Regions from separate parts of the Vreelandella sp. 21 genome, predicted to be linked through region 1. Evidence: predicted binding sites of a transcription regulator. Region 1 holds the regulator's gene; the other holds the start of a gene.

Region 1 (3,209 bases):
GGTAGCCGTACTGCGACCTTTATCAACACGATAAAAACGCTCGGTTAAACGCGGAATGTGGACAGGATCTATTCCTTCGCCGTCGTCGTCGACTTCAATACAAGCACTGCCATTCGGCATGGTTTTCCAGCGAAGTGTTATCTGACTACCCTCTGGCGTATACCGCACAGCGTTAAACACTAGGTTTGAAATCGCACTATGCAGTTCTTGCTCGCTGCCAATGAGCCGCGCATCACTTTCAAGCACGACTTGGACATTGTGCTGTTGATTAGAGAGCGCTAGCGCATCGCGGCGAATACTGTCGAGCATCGGCCCTAACACCAGCGCATGATGATCCTCGCCACCTTGGTCAATTTCTAACCGAGAGAGCAGTAGCAGATCATTGACTAAGTTTTGCATACGCTTCGTCTGCTCTTCCATTTGAGCAATACCTCGGCCCAAACGTGGTGGAAGTTGCTCTTTCAAGTCGCCGTAAGTTTCTAAATAACCCGTCAGTACTGTTAGCGGCGTGCGCAGCTCATGGGAAACATTGGCGACAAAATCACGACGCATCTGCTCTAGGCGATGCAAACGGGTAATGTCTCGCGCCATTACCAAGCGTTCATCATCACCATAGAGTGTAATTTGATATTGCAGGATACGCCGTTCATCGATGGGCGACGTTAAGGTCAGCGGCTCACCGTATTTACGCGCATTAAAGTAGCTGATAAATCGAGGATCACGAAGCAGGTTGGTAATATGCTGGCCACGGTCGTGGGCCGTTTGTAAGCCCAGCATTTCGGTCGCGGCACTGTTCCACCATTCTAAGTCACCATGTCGATCTAGCATAACGACACTGTCACGCATCGCTTCGGATGATTCCTGGATACGTGCAAGGGTGGCACGTAAGCGATTCTGGGTAATCCGTTGGCTCTTTTGGTAGCGATACAAGCGATCAAAAAGTTCGCCCCACATACCGCTTGCAGCAGGGGGTTCATCATGAGGGTGGAGCGTTAACCACTTAAAGAGTGCACGCAGTTGGCGCAGTTGATAAACCAAGCAAACGGCAAGGCCTGCAGCAACCCCAAGCCCTGGCATACCTAGCAACCATCCGAGACAAGCCCCCAGGGCAGCTAACCATGCAATCCGCCATAGTTCTCGGCTCCACAGGCGCACCGTTACACCCGCGCGGAAAAACGGTACCCAGTGCCTCTCACCGTTTGAATGAGACTCTGGTGAGCTTCCCCTAAGGCCTTACGTAGACGTCGGATGTGAACATCTACCGTCCGCTCTTCAACGTATACGTTACCACCCCACACTTGATCGAGCAGTTGGCTACGTGTATAGGCGCGCTCTTGATGCGTCATGAAAAACTGCAGCAGGCGGTACTCCGTCGGCCCCATTTCTAACGCCTTACCGTAAGCACTCACACGATGGCTTACTGGGTCTAATAGCAAGCCATTAATTTCAATAGGATCTTCGACACCACGGGGGGTAGTACGTCGCAATACTGCTTTTAAGCGAGCCACCAGTTCGCGGGGAGAGAAAGGCTTGGTGATATAGTCATCCGCCCCGGCCTCAAGTCCTTGAATCTTGTTATCTTCTTCGCCTTTAGCGGTCAGCATAATGATAGGCACTTCGGCAGTGGCTTCTTCACGCTTTAAGCGCCTTGCAAGCTCAATACCACTGGTGCCCGGCATCATCCAATCCAGCAAAAGCAGATCTGGCTGGTGGTCAACCATCATCGCGTGGGCATCCTGGGCGTTATCCGCTTCAAGCACGCGATAGTCAGCCATTTCCAGCGCCACTGCGATCATCTCGCGAATAGGCGCCTCATCATCGACAATCAAAACGGTCTTGGCGGTCATTCCAGGGCCTCACGGTGTTCAATGAAAACTAATTTAAAAAAATAGTTCAAAAAAACAGTTCAAAGACATGTCAGTGACGATAACACCATGACTTGATGACAATTCTATGACATAGAGGATATTTAGCCAGTTATTGGCCACCAACTTAGTGCAATACCTGCAAAAATTAACAAGCCTGACCAATGATTATTAAGAAATGCCTGGAAGCAGCGGTCGCGCTCACGGCCAGCAATTAATCGTTGTTGGTGGACAAACGTGGCAGCCATAGCGGCTAGCCCAAGCCAGAAAAAGCCACCTAAACCAACACGCCATCCTACCCAGGCAAGTAGTCCAAGTGCCGCCACTTGCAGCACACCAATTATCAGACGATCAGCGCTACCAAACAGCACCGCGGTAGATTTGATACCAATTTTTAGGTCATCGTCGCGGTCAACCATGGCGTATTGAGTATCGTAGGCAACGGTCCACAGCACATTAGCGCTAAACAATAGCCATGCTTCAAACGGTACATGACCCAATACCGCACCGAATGCCATGGGGATCGCCCAAGAGAATGCAGCCCCCAGCACCACCTGAGGTAAATGGGTGTAGCGCTTCATAAACGGGTAAATGAACGCTAATACAACACCACCTATCGACAACAGCACCGTAAACCAATTGGTCAATAGCACTAAAATGAAAGCAGTGGCTACCAGCGCTATAAACAGCAGCTGCGCCTCGGCTTCACTGATACGACCAGTGGCTAGAGGACGATGTTTAGTGCGCTTTACATGGCCATCGAAATGACGATCAGCATAATCATTAACCACGCAGCCCGCAGCGCGCATCACATAAACGCCAGCAATAAAGATCAGCAGAACATTCCGTCCAGGCACGCCCTCTGCCGCTATCCACAAAGCCCACAAGGTGGGCCACATCAATAGCCAAGTACCAATCGGGCGATCCAACCGCATTAAATGTAAAAAATCAGCCACTCGTGCCCATCCCGTTGGCCTCAACAGAGAACGGTCCATGCTTACCTCTCAAAAAGAAAACGCTGGCGATAGCCTAGCGCGAAGACAGGGCAAGATCATCTGCCATGGTTGATAAAAAGTATTCCTGCACTAACAGCGACAGCCCACTGTGCTGAAACACTGAGCGCCGACCCCATACGCTATCTAAAAGCGACGCAGAGTATTCCGCGACAAAGCGTGGCTGATGGCGAGTGGCGTAGAGTGGCCCACGCACCAAGTCAGGTTGTTGAAACAGCCAGCTGCCTAGTGAACGCTCGCCAAGCCCTTCTAACCCCTTACCTTGTAATTGACTAAGTGGCGCTACCGAGCGTGCTACTACCCAGGGCTTATCACCTACACACAACGCTAC
Region 2 (3,209 bases), 410 kb from region 1:
TGCAAACCATTATTGCCATGGCTGACACGCTTGATATGAAAACCCTTGCAGAAGGAGTTGAAAGCCCTGCCCAGGCCGATTTGCTCGCACAAATGGGCTGTAGCGAAGCTCAGGGGTACTGGTTTGGTCGTCCGCTACCCGCCGATGAGTTTGCCTCAATGTGGTTAACCCCTTAAGCCATTTTATTGACAGGTAGGGCGAGCAATTTCCATTCTCATCAATGGCGTCATCGTCCTGTCATCATCGTTGGCATACCCTACGGCGCCGCCGAACTCGCGAAAAAAGGAGTGCCACATGCGCCTCGCTCTGTTTGATCTTGATGACACCCTCCTGGATGGAGACTGCAGCGACCGCTGGAATTTATGGATGATTGAGCAGGGGTGGATCAGTGATGCCGAGATCTTTATAGCCCGTGCCGAACAGATGCAGCAGGCTTATCATGCCGGTAAGCTAAAGCTAGAGGAGTACTTGGCAATGACCTTGGCGCCGCTGCGGGGCCGCCGAGTAATAGATGTACAAAAAGAAGTTGAGCGCTTTGTCGCTACTCATTTGCAGCCCCGTATTTTTGATCAAGCCTGGCGCTGCCTGGACGCGCACCGCCAGTCAGGCGATATCCTCGTCCTCATTTCTGCGTCATCGCATCACCTGGTCGCGCCGATTGCGACGATGTTAGGGATTGATCATGTGCTGGCGGTAGAGCTAAGTGTCGAACATGCGGCAAGCGGGGCAAGCTACACCGGCCATAGCAAAGGCGTGCTCTCTTACCGTGGGGGGAAAGTAGTGCGTTTTCAGCAGTGGTTAACCGAGCAAAAAATTGCTCCCAGCCACACAACGTTCTACTCGGATTCCCGCAACGATATCCCGCTGCTGCAGTATGTCGACTGCCCGGTGGCGGTTAACCCTGACCCCGTGCTGGCGGAGGTGGCTAGTGTAGAAGGGTGGCAGCGCTTAGACTGGCGGATGGCAGCGTCGACAGACGCTTCATCGGCCAACGATCTATCAGGAAAATCGGCGCATGCCTGATGCCTACTATTTACAGTTAACGGAACAGCTTCGTTATTTAATTACCCAGCATGCCACGCAGTGGGAAGGCAAATTGCCCGCTGAGCGAGTGTTGGCAGAGCGCTTCTCTACGACCCGCGTTACGTTGCGCCAAGCCTTAGCGCAACTGGAGGGGGAAGGGCTCATTCACCGCAGCAATCGGCGTGGCTGGTTTATTTCACCGGCTCGGCTGGTGTATGACCCCACCCGGGACGCAGGCTTTAACGACTATGTGGGGGCTCAGGGGCGGCAACCACGCACGGCGGTTCTAAAGCTGGAAACCCGCTCACATCTGGTGGCTGCCCGTGCCTTGGGGCTGCCCGATGATCAGCCGTTTCACCATATTCGCCGTCGCCGTTACGTGGATGATCGCGCTGTGCTGGTGGAGTCGCTTTGGGTGGTGCCAGAGCGTGCGCCAGAGTTGCTAGACATCTACAGCGGACAGTCACTCTGGGGGTTGTTGAGAGGGCGGTGGGGGCATCACTTGGCCAATCGCTCGATACGCATGGTGTCCGAAGCGCTGTCGCCATTAGATGCAGAAGAGTTACTCGTTGCCCCGGGCGCGGCAGGGCTAAACATTTGCCGTGCCATTTTTGATGATCAACAGCGCCCTATTGAGTATGACGAAGAGCACTGGTTACACGATTCGTTATGCATCAGTGTTGAGCTGTCTGGCCAGCAGTAACAAGGTTACGAAGACAAGGGCGCTCAAGAGCCCCCTCACAAGAACCCTCACAAGAACTTATGCTTGAGCGTACATAACAACTTAAAAAATCGGTCAAACAAGCGTCATCGCACTGTCATTTAACAACGGCAAACTTCTGGTCTATACCAAAACGCTGGGAGCCTACCATGTCGAAACTTCGCCGTTTGTTCCAACCTACTCAGATTGCAACTGCTCTGCTTGCAACGACTGCCGTTGCCTTCACTTCGGTGGCTAGCGCCACTGAGCTAACGGTGTACACCGCCGTTGAGTCAGATGACCTGCAAAAATACGCCGAACGCTTCAATGCCGCCCATCCCAATATCACCATTAACTGGGTGCGAGATTCTACGGGCGTGATTACTGCGCGCTTGCTGGCGGAAAAAGATAATCCCCAGGCAGACGTCATCTGGGGCTTAGCCGCTACTAGTCTGCTGGTACTTGAAGAAGAGGACATGCTGGAACGCTATGCGCCCGCAGGCGTTGAAAACCTTGATCCTAAATTTATTGATGCTGCTTACCGTAATGGTGAAGACCCTGCGTGGGTAGGCATGGATGCCTGGGTCGCGGCCATTTGCTACAACACTATTGAAGGCGAGCGCCAGGGCGTGCCCATGCCGACCTCCTGGGAAGACCTGACCCAGCCTGAGTTTGAGGGGCATGTGATTATGCCTAACCCCAACTCCTCCGGTACCGGCTATCTGGATGTAGCCAGCTGGATGCAGCTGTGGGGCGAAGAGCAAGGTTGGGACTATATGGACCGTCTGCATAACAACATTTCCCGTTACACCCACTCAGGCTCTGCTCCTTGCAGCCTAGCGGCCACCGGTGAAGCAGTGGTTGGCGTGTCGTTTGCCTTCCGTGGTGCACGGTTAAAATCTCAAGGCGCACCGATTGAAGTGATCTTCCCGGAAGAGGGGCTTGGTTGGGATATGGAAGCTGCCGCCATCGTTGCGGGTACCGCCAAACAGGAAGCTGCACAAACGCTGATGGATTGGGCCGTTTCCCGCGAGGCTAACGAACTCTATAACGAAGGCTACGCCGTGGTGGCCTATCCCGGTGTGGCACAGCCGATTGAAAACTATCCTGCGGACATTACCGATCGCATGATTGATGCCGACTTCCAGTGGGCCGCAGTTAATCGCGAGCGCGTGCTGGCAGAGTGGCAGCGCCGCTACGACGGTAAAACCGAACAGTAAGTACGAACAGCTGCCCCGGCCAAGGCCGGGGCTTGGAGATGTTATGCAGACCACACTGACATCGCCGCTGACGGCTCACTCGGCGGCGAAACCCCTCTCACCCTCTGCGCACCTAAGCATAGATGGTGTCACCAAGCGTTTCGGTAGCTTTACCGCGCTGGACAACATTGCGCTACAGATTCAGGAAGGCGAGTTTGTATGCTTTTTAGGGCCTTCTGGCTGTGGCAAAACAACCCTGTTGCGCACTATTGCAGGCCTAGCTCAGC

The links. Region 1 encodes PhoB, which activates phosphate uptake and scavenging genes when phosphate is short. Its sites were predicted from a motif close to TGTCATANNNNTGTCANA; they were not measured.
Region 2: a site for PhoB is predicted at 1,829-1,846, ahead of ACN06F_RS16160 (putative 2-aminoethylphosphonate ABC transporter substrate-binding protein). Genes of this name have one in related genera too.

What each region holds. Positions count from the first base shown of each region.
Region 1 is NZ_CP194673.1:3,958,617-3,961,825, forward strand. It holds gene phoR (phosphate regulon sensor histidine kinase PhoR) at 1-1,155, opposite strand, end outside; gene phoB (phosphate regulon transcriptional regulator PhoB) at 1,158-1,847, opposite strand; gene ubiA (4-hydroxybenzoate octaprenyltransferase) at 1,970-2,860, opposite strand; gene ACN06F_RS17945 (chorismate--pyruvate lyase family protein) at 2,895-3,209, opposite strand, start outside.
Region 2 is NZ_CP194673.1:3,544,829-3,548,037, reverse strand. It holds gene ACN06F_RS16175 (EAL domain-containing protein) at 1-176, shown strand, start outside; gene ACN06F_RS16170 (HAD family hydrolase) at 295-1,023, shown strand; gene ACN06F_RS16165 (UTRA domain-containing protein) at 1,016-1,726, shown strand; gene ACN06F_RS16160 (putative 2-aminoethylphosphonate ABC transporter substrate-binding protein) at 1,894-2,943, shown strand; gene ACN06F_RS16155 (putative 2-aminoethylphosphonate ABC transporter ATP-binding protein) at 2,987-3,209, shown strand, end outside.